3 regions of the Chromobacterium sp. Ag138 genome follow, and region 1 is predicted to be linked to each of the others. Evidence: predicted binding sites of a transcription regulator. Region 1 holds the regulator's gene; each other region holds the start of a gene.
What was found. The regulator FNR, encoded in region 1, switches genes on or off when oxygen is low (the NO sensors DNR and NnrR bind a similar motif). The targets are predictions, from matches to a motif close to TTGATNNNNATCAA.
Positions count from the first base shown of each region.

Region 2: a site for FNR is predicted at 2,901-2,914, ahead of pflB (formate C-acetyltransferase). Genes of this name have one in related genera too.
Region 3: a site for FNR is predicted at 1,641-1,654, ahead of ACY3GB_RS09665 (DUF3149 domain-containing protein). Genes of this name have one in related genera too.

Region 1 covers NZ_JBUPWA010000001.1:1,975,097-1,980,145, reverse strand. The annotation lists gene hemN (oxygen-independent coproporphyrinogen III oxidase) at 1-1,203, opposite strand, end outside; gene fnr (fumarate/nitrate reduction transcriptional regulator Fnr) at 1,310-2,056, shown strand; gene ACY3GB_RS09035 (DUF1853 family protein) at 2,104-2,970, opposite strand; gene ACY3GB_RS09030 (RNA methyltransferase) at 3,005-3,766, opposite strand; gene ACY3GB_RS09025 (inositol monophosphatase family protein) at 3,912-4,703, shown strand; gene ACY3GB_RS09020 (multicopper oxidase family protein) at 4,861-5,049, shown strand, end outside.
Region 2 covers NZ_JBUPWA010000001.1:4,406,178-4,411,226, forward strand. The annotation lists gene ACY3GB_RS20590 (HAAAP family serine/threonine permease) at 1-836, opposite strand, end outside; gene ACY3GB_RS20595 (hypothetical protein) at 1,548-1,847, opposite strand; gene ACY3GB_RS20600 (formate transporter FocA) at 1,938-2,720, shown strand; gene pflB (formate C-acetyltransferase) at 2,991-5,049, shown strand, end outside.
Region 3 covers NZ_JBUPWA010000001.1:2,101,685-2,106,733, reverse strand. The annotation lists gene ACY3GB_RS09675 (SDR family oxidoreductase) at 1-479, opposite strand, end outside; gene ACY3GB_RS09670 (CDP-6-deoxy-delta-3,4-glucoseen reductase) at 532-1,548, shown strand; gene ACY3GB_RS09665 (DUF3149 domain-containing protein) at 1,727-1,858, shown strand; gene arcD (arginine-ornithine antiporter) at 2,313-3,764, shown strand; gene ACY3GB_RS09655 (arginine deiminase) at 3,836-5,049, shown strand, end outside.

The DNA.
Region 1 (5,049 bases):
TTCTTCTATGGCTTCCACCGACAGCGCGAAGCGGCACATCAGGCTCTGGATGATGGTGCGGCGCAGCACGTCGTCGTTGTCCAGCGTCAGCCCGCGCACTACCGGCAGCCGGCCCTGGTCCAGCGCCGCGTAATAGCCGTCCAGCGTTTTGTCGTTCTGGCTGTAACAGGATCCCACTTTGCCGATGGAGGCGACGCCGAAGGCCAGCATGTCGCAGTCGGCATGGGTGGAATAGCCCTGGAAATTGCGTTGCAGCCGGCCCTGGCGCAGGGCGATGGCCAGCTCGTCGTCGGGCTTGGCGAAATGGTCCATGCCGATGAACACGTAGCCGGCGTCGGTCAGCGTCTTCACCGCGTCTTGCAGGATGTCCAGCTTGACCGCGGCCGGCGGCAGATCCGCCTCGTTGATGCGCCGCTGCGGCATGAATACGCTGGGCAGGTGGGCGTAGTTGTACAGCGACAGCCGGTCCGGATCCAGCGCCAGCGCCTTTTGCAGCGTGTCGCGCATGGTTTCGCGGCTTTGCAGCGGCAGGCCGTAGATCAGGTCCAGGCTGACCGATTTGAACCCGCCCTCGCGCGCCGCCTCGATCACCGCGCGGGTTTCCTCCTCGGTTTGCACCCGGTTCACCGCCCGCTGCACCGCCGGATCGAAATCCTGTATGCCCACGCTGACGCGGTTGAAACCATATCCTGCCAATTTCAGCATGGTTTCACGTTTTACCTTGCGCGGATCAATCTCTATGGAATATTCTCCGTCGCTCAGGAATTCGAAGTGGCTGCTCAGGATGCCCATCAGCCGCTCAAGCTGGGCATCGGACAGGAAGGTGGGCGTGCCGCCGCCGAAGTGCAGCTGTATCACTTTTTCCCGGATGCCCAGTTCGGCGGACACCAAGCGGATTTCTTTCTCCAGGTAATCCAAATACTGGTCCGCCTTGCCGCTGTCCTTGGTGATGATCTTGTTGCAGGCGCAGTAATAGCAGATGGTGTTGCAAAAAGGTATATGAGCGTACAATGATAGAGGTTTGCGGTTGGCGCCGATCTGGCGCTGGCGCAATTTGTCCAGATAGTCTTGCGTCGAGAAGTTGGACGTAAAACGATCTGCCGTCGGGTAGGATGTGTATCTTGGCCCCGCGCCATCCAGCTTCTCGATCAACTCTCGATCGAAAACGAAATGGACGGGAGAGAAGGGGTGGGTAGTTTTCATGTCGTATTCGGATGGTAAAACTTCTGGAGGACTGGTAAATTTGCGAAAAACTTGTGAATTCCGCCTTGATAAGGGTCAAGCTTCGCCGGCTTGTAGCACACACAGCATGTCTGAACAAAACCATACCTCCCTGCATACGCTGAAAATCTCCTGCTCCAGCTGCAGTCTGCGCGAGCTGTGCCTGCCTGTCGGTTTGAACCGAGAGGAAATGGGCCAACTGGACGCGGTGATCCGCCAGAGCCGCCGCCTGAAGCGCGGCGAATACCTATTCCGCAGCGGCGAGTCCTTCAAGTCGCTGTACGCGATCCGCACCGGTTTCTTCAAGACCTGTGTCGCCAGCCAGGATGGCCGCGAGCAGGTGACCGGCTTCCTGATGTCGGGCGAGCTGATGGGGCTGGACGGCATTTCCTCCAGCAATCACAGCTGCGACGCGGTGGCGCTGGAGGACAGCGAAGTGTGCGAGCTGCCGTTCACCCGGATGGAGTCGCTGTCCCGCGACATCCCCAGCCTGCAGCACCACTTCTACCGCCTGATGAGCCGCGAGATCGTGCGCGACCAGAACGTGATGCTGCTGTTGGGCAACATGAAGGCGGAGGAGCGCATCGCCGCCTTCCTGCTGAACCTGTCGCAGCGGCTGTCCACCCGCGGTTTCGCCGCCAACGACTTCATCCTGCGCATGAGCCGCGAAGAGATCGGCAGCTTCCTCGGCCTGAAGCTGGAGACGGTCAGCCGCACGCTGTCCAAGTTCCAGCAGCAGGGCTGGATCACCGTCGACCACAAGCACATCCAGCTGGTGCAGGTCGGCGATTTGAAAAACCTGATTTCAGGCTGCATGCACGCCGACGGCCATTAAGGCAGTCCGGAATCGGCAATCAAGGCAGGCGCGACGCCTGCCTTTTTTCATGCCCGCGAGATTTTGAGCCTCAGCGCGTCCAGGCGCGCCGGGTCCGGCCAGCCGGGCGGAACGGCAAAGCCGCGCGCGACCTCGCGCCACAGGCCGCCGCCGACTGCTTGCAGTTCGGCCAGCAACTGCGGCGCCGGCATCGCTTGCAGCCGCGCGCGCAGGGTGGCCTCGTCCTGCGTATCGGCTTCGGCCAGCAGCGCGGGGGCGAGCCATGACAGCCTGGGCAGCCAGGCCCAGCGCGAATCGCCGCCGGCGCGCGGCCAGGGGGTGTCCCTCGGCGCGAGCCAGCCGCGCAGTTGATGGGGATTGAGCGGCGCGGGCGGCGATTGGTCCGCTGGATAGAAGAACCAGCCGCAGAGCCGGGCCGCGGCGCGGCAGTCCTGAAAACCGTCCGGCAGGATGGCAAGCGCGTCGGAATGGCGGGAAAGCCGCAATTGTGTTGTGGTTTTGGTCGCTTTCAAACGCCAGGCGTCATTGAGGCCGGGGCCGATCAGATCGTCGGCGGTTTCGCCCAGCGAAAGGTAAAACTTGCTGGCTGTTTCCAGATGCCAGGGCTCGCCGTCCAGCCGCAGCAGGAAGTCGAACTCCCCGATCGTCCGGCGCTCCCGGTTTATGACTTTGAGATTTTCCGCGATGGGGTCGATGTGCGGCGCCTGGTGAAACCAGAAGGAAAAAAGCCGTTCGGCATATTGTCCCAGCCGCTTGCCGGGGGCGGCGGCCAGCCAGGCTTCCAGCTCGGCCGGCGCATGGTCCAGCCGGGCCAGCAGCGCCTCGCCGTCCGGTCCCAGCAATCGTTCCGGCGGCAGATCGGCGCCGCACAGCCAGGGCGAAGGAGAGGTCAGCAGAAAGGCGAGGTCGCGCACCGCGGGGCGCGCGTAGGGCAGGGCGAGGCTGGGCTCAGTCGGCATCCCCGGGACGGCCGGAGGCGGTGCGCTGCACCTGTTTGTAGAAGCCGCGCAGGATGTCGATCTCCTCGCGCAGCATCCCGGCGCGATGGAACATGGTGCGCATCCGGCGCATCAGCCGCTCGCTGTTGCGGCGTTGGAAGTAGCCGATTTCGTCCATCGCCTGTTCCAGGTGGCCGCACATGCCGTCCACTTCGCTCTGCGTCGCCGCCTCGCCCTCGGCGCGCAGGTATTCCACGTCCACGCCGGTGTGGCTGAACAGTTCGTAGGTCATCACCTGCACCGCCATCGCCAGATTCAGCGAGAAGTAGTCTGGGTTGCCGGGGATGGTCACCAGGCGGTTGCATTGCTCCACTTCCTCGATCGACAGGCCGAAGGTCTCGTTGCCGAACACCAGGGCCACCTGTTCGCCGTTGCGGGCGCGGGCGATCAATTCCGGCGTGGTCTGGCGCGGGGTGGACAGCGGCGTGGTCAGTTCGCGGCGGCGGCTGGTCAGCGCGCAGGTGACGGTGACGTCGGCCAGCGCCTCGGCCAGCGTGGAAACCACGGTGGCGTTCTCCAGCAGGTCCACCGCGCCCGAGGCCAGCGTGTTGGCCTCGTCGCTGGGAAACACCTTGGGTTCGACCAGGTACAGGCGGCTCAAACCCATGGTTTTCATCGCGCGCGCGGCCGAGCCGATATTGCCCGGATGGTTGGGGCGGGCCAGCACCACGCGGATGTTTTTCAGAAAATCAGGTACTTGGGGTTTATTCATTGGCGTTTTCACATTAAAATAGCGGGCATATACCAAAAGCCCGCGCCCAGGCGTCGGGTTTTTTTGTTCCTTAACCCAGATTGTTACCGGCGGGTGTCGCGTCATCGACGGACACCCGCCCATCGTTCAAGTGTAGAGGCCGTCAATGCATCCGATGCTCAATGTCGCGGTTAAAGCCGCTCGCCGCGCAGGCAGTGTTATCCAGCGCGCGTCGCTCAACCTCGACGCCATCCGCGTAGAGAAGAAAAAGCACAATGACTTTGTGACCGAGGTGGATCGCGCCGCCGAAGACGCGATCATCAGCGTCATTCTCGAAGCCTATCCGAAGCACGCGATTCTAGCAGAAGAGTCCGGCGCCAAAGGCGTGGGTTCTTCCGAATACGAATGGATCATCGACCCGATCGACGGCACCACCAACTTCCTGCACGGCCATCCCCAGTACGGCATCTCGATCGCGCTGGCGCACAAGGGCCAGGTCCAGCAGGCGGTGGTCTACGACCCGAACCGCAACGATCTGTTCACCGCCTCGCGCGGCGTCGGCGCCTTCCTCAACGATCGCCGCATCCGCGTCTCCAAGCGCTTCATGATGAATGAATGCTTGATCGGCACGGGTTTCCCGGTTGCCGACCAGAGCTACCTCGACCAATACCTGGGCATGCTGAAAGACGTGATCGGCAAGACCGCCGGCGTGCGCCGCGAAGGCGCCGCGTCGCTGGATCTGTGCAACGTCGCCTGCGGCCGCACCGAAGGCTTCTTCGAACTGAATCTGAAGCCGTGGGACATCGCGGCCGGCAGCCTGATCGTGCAGGAAGCGGGCGGCATCGTCACCGACCCCACCGGCGAGCAGGGCTGGTTCGAGTCCGGCGACATCGTCGCCGGCAGCCCGAAGGTGCTGGCCCAGCTGCTGCATCTGCTGGCGCCGCACGTAAGCAAGTAAGCGGATAGAGCATTCCGAAAACGGCAGACCGCGCGGTCTGCCGTTTTTTTATGCCCGCAAGCACAGCGCGCGGAACTGTTGCCATCGCCGCCACTCTAGGTTCAATATACCCGATGGGGGTATTAAGGCCTTAGACAGGCTCTCAATGGAGCGCGCGATGCAAAGACGTCAAATGATGCGATGGGGGGCCGCGCTGGCTTTGTCCCCATGGTTGTTCAGACAGGCTGCGGCCGAATCCGCCCATGCGGGCCGCGGGGCGATGGCGATGGGAGAGGCGATGCCGGATGCCGCGGCCCTGGGTTTGGCCAGGGGCCTGCCGCTGCCGGAGCTGAAACGGCTGCCGCTG
Region 2 (5,049 bases), 2.4 Mb from region 1:
GCCGGGCTCAGGCTGAACACGCAGCTGAACACGAAGAACATCACGGTCAGCACCATCATGGTGTGGGCGCGGATCAGCACGCGGCTGGAGGCCGGCTCGGCGTCATCGCCGTGCAGCTTGCGCTGGTCGACGGAGAAGGACGAGATGATCGGCGAGTGGTTGAACGAGAACACCATCACCGGGATGGCCAGCCACAGCGTCTTGTAGAAGGCGCCGCTGGACACTGCGTCGGAGAGGCTGCCGGCGTGGCGGATGGCGGTGTCGCTCCATTGCGGGATCAGGTACAGCGCCAGCAGCATCAGCACCACCACGAACGGGTAGACCAAGATGCTCATCGCCTTGACGATCATCTGGCCGCCCAGGCGCACGATGGACATCAGGCCCAGGATCAGCGCCAGCGAGAACACCGCGCGGGTGGCGATGCCGTTGCCCACTTCGATGTGCAGCTGGTTATTGAGGAAGGACAGCACCGTGTTGGTGATGGCCACGCTGTACATCAGCAGGATCGGGTAGATCGCGAAGAAGTACAGCAGGGTGATGATCTTGCCGGCGCCGATGCCGAAGTGCTCTTCCACCACTTCGGTGATGTCCGCGCCTTCCTTGCTGCCGGACAGCACGAAGCGGGTCAGGCCGCGGTGGGCGAAGAAGGTCAGCGGCAGGGCCAGGATGGCCATCAGCATCAGCGGCCAGAGGCCGCCGATGCCGGCGTTGATCGGGAGGAACAGGACGCCGGCGCCGATGGCGGTGCCGTACAGGCCGAGCATCCAGGTAGTGTCGTGCTTGGTCCATCCGGACGAGCCGGAACGGGGAGCGGTTGAGGCGATTGCTTGAGACATGATGAGGTGCCTTTTACAAAACGAATATTCGCAATTACTAGGTCCGATGTCCTGGCCCTTGTCGTTCAAACCAGGCCATCGGGAGAAAGCTGTTCTAACCGGCGCGATCCCGAGCGGTGGATGCCTATCCGGTTGACTTGCTGCTCATCGTAAGTGCTTTGTAGTTTGAAAGGTACACATTTAAGAACATCAGTTGATTCTAATCAAGATAAATTTGTCATCAAATGAACAAATGAACACAGTCTGGCGAGTGAAAACAGAATTTCAAAAGAATGCTTTTGGGGTTTTATTGGCACTATTTTTAATTATTTCAGTTTTCAAGCAATAAAATTTCGACATGAATGTTTATTTCATTAAATATTTCAACTTTTCAAATTTTGCGCATCCTGCGAGGCCTGCTTGGCAGCAACTATCGTATGGAGTAATTGCTCGGCAACAAATTTGCGCTGTCCGAGAGGCTGGAGGGATGGGCGTCAGGATGAAAACCGGCATTGTCATGCTTGCGGATGCGCTGTGGATGAGCGGGCTCCGATCAGGGCGCGTTTTTGCAACTCATTGAATAAAAAAGATTTTATTGCAATCTCGGCTGTGCCATTGACGCAAGGCCTGGGCATGAGGGATTGAGTGTTCGATTGTGATTGAAGTTGTTCGAAACAGTACTATCTTTAGTCGGCAATGTGCTGAATAATTTTCGAATACGAAAAATAATAATCAAAAATGAACATTGTTGTTTTCGAAATAAGTGAATCCCTGCTGTGGGCGTGCTTGGGTTTCGTTCGGGCTTGAGCCATGGGCTTGCGCACGGAGAAGGATGGCGATGGGACGCTTGCGGAAGACGATGCCTGGTGATGCCGGATTGTTTTTTAAATCAAATGCTTGATGTCCAGTGCGGCGATTGGGTCGGATGCGGGTGGGATGCTCATCTGTTGGCGGACCCTGACTGGGCAGGCGTGGAGCGGGACCGGATGCAGTGTTGATTGGTATCAAACACAAATTTACTAAAACGAACATAAAATTTGCGGGAAGTCGCACTGGATGCGAACGGCTTCGGCCCGCGTCCGCTCTGCGCCAGCTTACCCACTATTGAAGAGACGAAACGAAATGAGCCACCCCTCCACCCTCGCCTACGTGGTCGACGAGGCTGCCAGCAAGCAGGAAGTGCTGCTGTCCGAGCCCGGCCGCTATCTGCTCAGTTCCGCCATGGCCGGCGCGCTGATCGCCGTCGTGCTGGCGGTCAGCCTGAAGTTGGGCCAGGTGTTTTTCGCCGCCGGCGATTCCGGCTATTACATCGCCACTTCCGGCTTTTTCGGCGTGGCGCTGGTGAGCATCATCGTCTGCAAGGTGGAGTTGTTCACCAGCAATGTGATGTACTTCACCGTCGGCCGCCTGAGCGGCCGCTGCCGCACCTGCAACCTGCTGCGCAGCTGGGCGGTGGTGTATATCGGCAACCTGATCGGCGTGCTGCTGTTCGTCGCCGTGCTGGCCGGCGCCGGCGGTATGGGCGCGCTGCCCGCCAACCATCTGCTGTTCAGCGTGGTGGAGCACAAGGTGCATGCGTCCTCGCTGGAGATCTTCTGGAAGGGTGTGCTGTGCAACTGGGTGATCTGTCTGGCGGTCTGGGTGCCGATGCGGCTGGCCAACGAGGCGGCGCGCCTGCTGATCATCATGTTGCTGGTGTTCGTGTTCTTCTTCTCCGGCTTCGAGCACAGCATCGCCAACATGGCCTTCTTCGCGCTGGCCAAGCTGCAAGGCATGGCCGGCCTGGAGTGGAGCGACATCCTGCACAATATGCTGCCGGCCACGCTGGGCAATATCGTCGGCGGTGCCATCGGCGTCGGCCTGGTGGTGTTCCGGCTGGAACGCCACACGCTGCAGGCGGTCTGACGCTGTAGGGAAACATTCCGGCCAGAAAGCGGCATGTGGATGTTCGATTTCGAATGTAGTCGGCGCGGTACATGGCGTACCGCGCCGATTTTGCTATAAACCATTGAGAAAATAAGGACATTGGACGCATCTGGCATGTTGCGCCGCGGGATCGAAAACGCGCCGAAAGCGATGGCTGACTTGACTAAGATCAAGCGAAATTTTCGAATCCGAATGTACGATGTGTTCAATATCTAACACTTACTGGATCAGCCAAGAAGGAGGCACCAGATGGACGCCATCACTCAAAATGCTACCCAAGCCAACCCGTGGCGCGACTTCGCCGCAGGCGACTGGCAGAGCAAGGTCGATGTCCGCAACTTCATCCAGCTGAACTATCAGCCGTACGAAGGCGACGACAGCTTCCTGGCTGGCGCCACCGATCGCACCAAGAAGCTGTGGGATACCCTGGGCGAACTGCTGAAGCAGGAACGCGCCAAGGGCGTGCTGGATGTGTCCGCCGACCGCGGCTCCTCCATCACCGCGCACGACGCCGGCTACATCGATCAGGCCAATGAAGTGATCGTCGGCCTGCAGACCGACGCGCCGCTGAAGCGCGCCATCATGCCGAACGGCGGCCTGCGCATGGTCGAGAACGGCCTGGACGCCTTCGGCTTCAAGCTGGACCCAATGATCAAGGAAGTGTGGGAAAAGTATCGCAAGAGCCACAACCAGGGCGTGTTCGATGTCTACACTCCCGAAATCATGGCTTGCCGCAAGTCCGGCGTGATCACCGGCCTGCCGGACGCCTATGGCCGCGGCCGCATCATCGGCGACTACCGCCGCGTGGCCCTGTACGGCACCGACTTCCTGCGCGCCGAGCGCCAGCAACTGTTCCACGAGCTGGACAACGCCACCTTCACCGATGATGTGATGCGCCAGCGCGAAGAGCTGTCCGAGCAATTCCGCGCGCTGGACGAACTGAAGCAGATGGCCGCCAAGTACGGCTACGACATCAGCCGTCCGGCCGCCAACGCCCGCGAAGCGGTGCAATGGGTGTACTTCGCTTACCTGGCCGCGGTTAAAGAGCAAAACGGCGCCGCCATGTCCTTCGGCCGCGTGTCCACCTTCCTGGACATTTACATCGAGCGCGACATAGCCGCCGGCGCGCTGACCGAAGAGCAAGCCCAGGAAATGATCGACGATCTGGTGATCAAGCTGCGCATCGTCCGCTTCCTGCGCACCCCGGAATACGATCAACTGTTCTCCGGCGACCCGACCTGGGTGACCGAATCCATCGGCGGCATGGGCGAAGACGGCCGCACTCTGGTGACCAAGAACAGCTTCCGCTTCCTGAACACCCTGTACAATCTGGGCCCGGCGCCGGAACCGAACCTGACCGTGCTGTGGTCCACCCGCTTCCCGCAAGGCTTCAAGAACTTCTGCGCCAAGGTGTCCATCGACACCAGCGCCATCCAGTACGAAAACGACGATCTGATGCTGCCCTACTGGGGCGACGACTACGGCATCGCCTGCTGCGTGTCGGCGATGAAGATCGGCAAGCAGATGCAGTTCTTCGGCGCCCGCGCCAACCTGGCCAAGGCCATGCTGTACGCGATCAACGGCGGCCGCGACGAGAAGAGCGGCGCGCTGGTGGCTCACGGTTTCGAGCCGATCACCAGCGACGTGCTGACCTACGACGAGCTGATGCCGAAGTTCGAGAAGATGATGGACTGGCTGGCCGCCACTTACGTCAAGGCGCTGAACTGCATCCACTACATGCACGACAAGTACGCCTACGAACGCATCGAAATGGCGCTGCACGACCGCGACATCGTCCGCACCATGGCTTGCGGCATCGCCGGCCTGTCCGTGGCCGCCGACTCGCTGTCCGCCGTCAAGTTCGCCAAGGTCCACATCATCCGCAATGAAGACGGCCTGGCCGTCGACTACAAGATCGAAGGCGACTACCCGGCTTACGGCAACAACGACGATCGCGTCGACGACATCGCGGTGTGGCTGACCCAGTCCTTCATGGACAAGATCAAGGCCCAGCCGTACTTCTACCGCGACTCCAAGCCGACCCAGTCGGTGCTGACCATCACCTCCAACGTGGTGTACGGCAAGAAGACCGGCAACACCCCGGACGGCCGCCGCGCCGGCGAACCGTTCTCCCCGGGCGCCAACCCGATGAACGGCCGCGACGTGAAGGGCTTCGTCGCCGCGGGCGCCTCGGTGGCCAAGCTGCCGTACGACTCGGCGCTGGACGGCATCAGCTGGACTGCTTCGGCCACGCCGGACGCGCTGGGCCACACCGCCGAAGAGCGCATCCTGAACCTGGCCAACTGCC
Region 3 (5,049 bases), 130 kb from region 1:
TAGATGCCCGGCGCGCGCAGGATGGTCAACGCGCAGCCGCGGGCGATGGCGAAGCGGCGCAGCTGGGATTCCGCGTCGGCGCGGCGCAGCGCGCGATCATTGCGCGGACGGACCGCCGCGGCCTCGTCCAGCACGGCGCCGCCTGTGTCGCCATACACGCCGCTGGTGCTGATGTAGATCAATTGCTGTGGTATGCTGTTCGTTTTTGCCAGCGCGTACAACAACTTGCGCATTCTCGGGTCTGTCCGGCCATGGGCCGGCGGCGGCGCGGTCAGCAGCGCGGCGTCGGCCAGCCCGGCGAGGCGCGCCAGGCTGGGGGCATGGTCCAGATCGCCTATCAGCGGCAAAGCGCCCAGCGCGCGCCAGCGGGCGGCGGCCTCCTCGGTGCGGCACAGGGCCAATATCCGCCAGTTCCGGCGAAGCTGCGGCACGGCGCGCCTGGCGACATCGCCGGCGCCGATGACAAGTAAAGTACGCATGGTGTGCATTTTAGCCAGAATTCGGGATTGAGAAACGATTATGACTTGCCAGGTGAAAGTGCTCCCCAGCGGGCATGCATTCAGTGTCGAAGCGCACGAGACCATTCTTGAGGCCGCGCTGCGCCAGGGCGTGGGCCTGCCCTACGGCTGCCGCGACGGGGCGTGCGGAGCCTGCAAAGGCAAAGTGCTGGAAGGCGAGGTGAGCCAGGACGGCTTCCAGGAAAAGGCGCTGTCCGCCGCCGAGCGCGCGCAGGGCATGGCCTTGTTCTGCTGTGCGAAGCCGCAAGGCGACATCAGCATCGAGGCGCGCGAAGTGACCGGCATCGGCGACATCCAGATCAAGACGCTGCCGTGCCGGGTCGAAACGATAGAGAAGATCCACGATGTGGCGGTGCTGAAGCTGAAGCTGCCGGTATCCGAGCGTTTGCAGTTCCGCGCCGGCCAGTACATCGATATCCTGATGAAGGACGGCAAAAAGCGCAGCTTCTCGATCGCCAACGCGCCGCACGACGATTCCTTCCTGGAACTGCACATCCGCAATCAACCTGGCGGTTCGTTCTCCGAATACGTGTTCCATCAGATGAAGGAGCGCGAGATCATGCGCTTCAAGGGGCCGATGGGTTCCTTCTTCCTGCGCGAGGAGTCGGACAAGCCCATCGTGCTGATCGCCAGCGGCACCGGCTTCGCGCCGGTCAAGGGCATCATCGAGCATGCGATCCATCACGGCATCACCCGGCCGATGAAGTTCTACTGGGGCGCCCGCACCAAGGCTGACCTGTACATGGCGGAACTGGCCGAGGGCTGGGCCGCCGCGCACCCGCACATCAGCTATGTTCCTGTGCTGTCGGAGGCGTTGCCGGAAGACAACTGGACCGGCCGTACCGGATTCGTGCACCAGGCGGTGCTGGAAGACTTCGCCGATCTGTCGGGTTGCCAAGTCTACGCCTGCGGCGCGCCAGTGATGGTGGAGGCGGCCCACGGCACCTTCATCCGCGAGCGCGGCCTGCCGGAAGACGAGTTCTTCTCCGACGCCTTCTTCCTGGCCAAGGATATGGGCGGCGGCAAGTAAACAGTACAAACCTTTGATCTGTATGCAAAAAGCCCCCGGCTCGCGCCGGGGGCTTTTTATTTGCCTTGCATCAAGTCGCCGGGATGGCCGGTTTGATTTGGGTCAATTCCATTGTTGGCTAAGTGGTTATTATGTCGATGGCAAGTCAATTGAAACCGCATGCCGGTAGGAGGGAACCATGGAGTTGCTGACCCTATTGTTGGCCGACGATGTCGGCCGTCTGAGCCTGTTGACTATCGTGGTCGCCACCGTGGTGGCTTTCGGGGCTTTGTGGGTGATTTTCCGGAACATGAACAAGCCGGGCAAGTAAGGATTATCCCTGTCGTTTTCAGTATTTCCTCTTGATGTGTGTGTTGGCGGATACGGTGGTGGGCCGTATCCGTTTTTTTTCGCCCGTCTGGGCTGGTTTTTGTTCTGCATCAGACTATTTCCGCTTCGGGCTTTCTCTCCCGCTTCTCCTTTCTATGCTTAAGAGCCGCTCGCAAAACCTGGCGGAACATCCGGGCCGCGCAGGATTGGCAGTTCGTCTGCGGCGCTGAGCGCGCGTTTCCGCCGCTCCGGATTCGGCAGTCCATGACGCCTTAATGCAAGCCTTGGTCGCATTCCCCGGAAGTCGCCGAATTGATGCCTGGGCCTGCTTGATGCAAATCAACCTAACAACCGACACCGCTGGAAAGCCTTGTTTTTCGGGGTATACCATAATTTCAGATGATAAGAATTTAATAATGTAATGCTCGGTTTACATCCCAGATCGGAGAACGAAAATGTCCACTGAAACTGCAACTCAAGCCGGCTTGGCCGAGGGCGCGTCGCCCAGGCTGAAGCTGGGCGCGCTGACGGCGCTGGTCGTCGGCTCCATGATAGGCGGCGGCATCTTCTCGCTGCCGCAGAACATGGCGGCCGGTGCCGGCGCGGGCGCCATCCTGATTGGCTGGGCCATCACCTTCGTCGGCATGCTGGCGCTGGCCTTCGTGTTCCAGATGCTGGCCTCGCGCAAGCCGGAAGTGTCCGGCGGCGTGTACGGATACGCCAAGGCCGGCTTCGGCGACTACATGGGCTTCAACTCGGCCTGGGGTTACTGGATCTCGGCCTGGATCGGCAACGTCTCCTATTTTGTGGTGATGTTCTCGGCGCTGGGCTTTTGGGTGCCGGCCTTCGGCGACGGCAATACGCCCATCGCCATCGCCTGCGCGTCGGTGGTGCTGTGGAGCCTGCACTTCCTGGTGCTGCGCGGCGTGCACGGCGCTGCCTTCATCAATACCGTCACCACCATCGCCAAGCTGGTGCCGCTGGCGCTGTTCATCCTATTGATCGTGTTCGCCTTCAAGGTCGATACCTTCAGCCTGGACTTCTGGGGCAGCGCCAAGCTCGGCTCCATCGTCGACCAGGTGAAGAGCACCATGCTGGTGACGGTGTGGGTGTTCATCGGCATCGAGGGCGCGTCGATGTTCTCCGGCCGCGCCGAGAGCATGAAGGATGTGGGCAAGGCCACCGTGATCGGCTTCCTGTTGACCATCGCGCTCTTGGTCGCGGTATCGGTGCTGTCGCTGGGCGTGATGACTCAGACTGAACTGGCCGCGCTGAAGAATCCATCCACCGCCTACGTGCTGCAGAAAGCCTTCGGCACCTTCGGCGCCAACCTGATGAACGCGGGCCTGGTGATCTCCGTCGGCGGCGCGCTGCTGGCCTGGACCTTGCTGGCCGCCGAAGCGCCTTACCTCGCCGGCAAGGACGGCGTGATGCCCAAGGTGTTCGGCACCGTCAACGGCAACGACACTCCGGCCGCCTCGCTGTGGCTCACCAACGGCCTGATCCAGCTGTTCCTGCTGATCACGCTGAAGAGCTCGGCCGGCTACCTGGCGCTGCTGTCGCTGGCCACCTCGATGATTCTGATTCCCTACCTGCTGTGCGCCGGCTATTCCCTGCTGGTGGCCAAGCGCGGCGAGGGCTACGCCCAGGGCGAAAGCACCGCCAAGGAATTTTGGACCGCCGCGCTGGCCACACTGTATGGCGCCTGGCTGATCTACGCCGCCGGTCCCAAGTATCTGTTCCTGTCCATGGTGCTGTACGCGCCGGGCCTGCTGTTCTACCTGTGGGCCAAGAAAGAGCAAGGCCGCAAGCCGTTCAACCTGATCGAAGCCGTACTGGCCGCCATCGTGGTGGTGCTGGCCCTGATCGCGGTCTACATGCTGGCGACCGGTCAGATCGGCCTGTAAGCGAAAGATTTTGAAACCAGTGGGGGCGGATGCCCGCCCCCGAAGTCAGACAAGACTCAAGGAGTAGCGTTATGACCAAGTTTGGTGTTCATTCTGAATGCGGCAAGTTGCGCACCGTGATGGTGTGCCGTCCCGGCCTCGCCCACAAGCGCCTGACCCCCGACAATTGCCATGACCTGCTGTTCGACGACGTGATCTGGGTGGAGCGCGCGCAGAAGGACCACGCCTACATGGTCGAGCAGATGCGCGCCCGCGGCATCGAAGTGATCGAAGTGCACGACGCGCTGGCCAAGGTGCTGGATGACAAGGCCGCCCGCAACTGGATCCTGGACCGCAAGGTCAAGGCCGACAACGTGGGCATCGGCATGCTGTCCGACCTGCGCAGCTGGCTCAACGAAATGCCGTCGTCGCAGCTGGCCGACCACCTGGTGGGCGGCATCGCCAAGTTCGAGTTGCCGTTCGACCCGAAAGGCCTGTTCGGCGGCTACCTGGACCGCTCCGACTTCGTGCTGCCTCCGGTGCCGAACAGCCTGTTCCAGCGCGACCCGTCTTGCTGGATCTACGAAGGCGTGACGCTGAACCCGATGTACTGGCCGGCCCGCCGCCAGGAAACGCTGATCCTGCAATCGATCTACCAGTTCCACCCGTACTTCGCCGGCAAGGTCAACATCTGGTGGGGCGGCTGCGATACCGATCACGGCCCGGCCACGCTGGAGGGCGGCGACGTGATGCCGATCGGCAACGGCGTGGTGCTGATCGGCATGGGCGAGCGCACCAGCCCGCAGGCGGTGGTGCAGGTGGCCAAGCGCGTGCTGCACCGCGAGGGCGGCGCCCGTCGCGTGATCGCCTGCCAGATGCCCAAGTCCCGCGCGGCGATGCACCTGGACACCGTGTTCAGCTTCCTCGACATCGACCTGCTGTCGGTATTCCCGGACGTGGTGGATGAAATCACCTGCACCAGCATGTACGCCGGCGACCGCGAAGGCGAGATCGTCTTCGAACGCCACGAAGGCGTGAAGCTGGTGGACGTGGTGCGCGAGGCGCTGAATCTGAAGGAAATCCGCGTGATCCAGACCGGCGGCGATGCCTACCAGCGCGAACGCGAGCAATGGGACGATGGCAACAACGTGGTGGCGCTGGACCGCCGCGTGGTGGTGGCCTACGACCGCAACACCTACACCAACCGCCTGATGCGCGAGCACGGGGTGGAAGTGATCGAGATCCCGGCCTCCGAACTGGGCCGCGGCCGCGGCGGCGGCCACTGCATGACCTGCCCGATCATCCG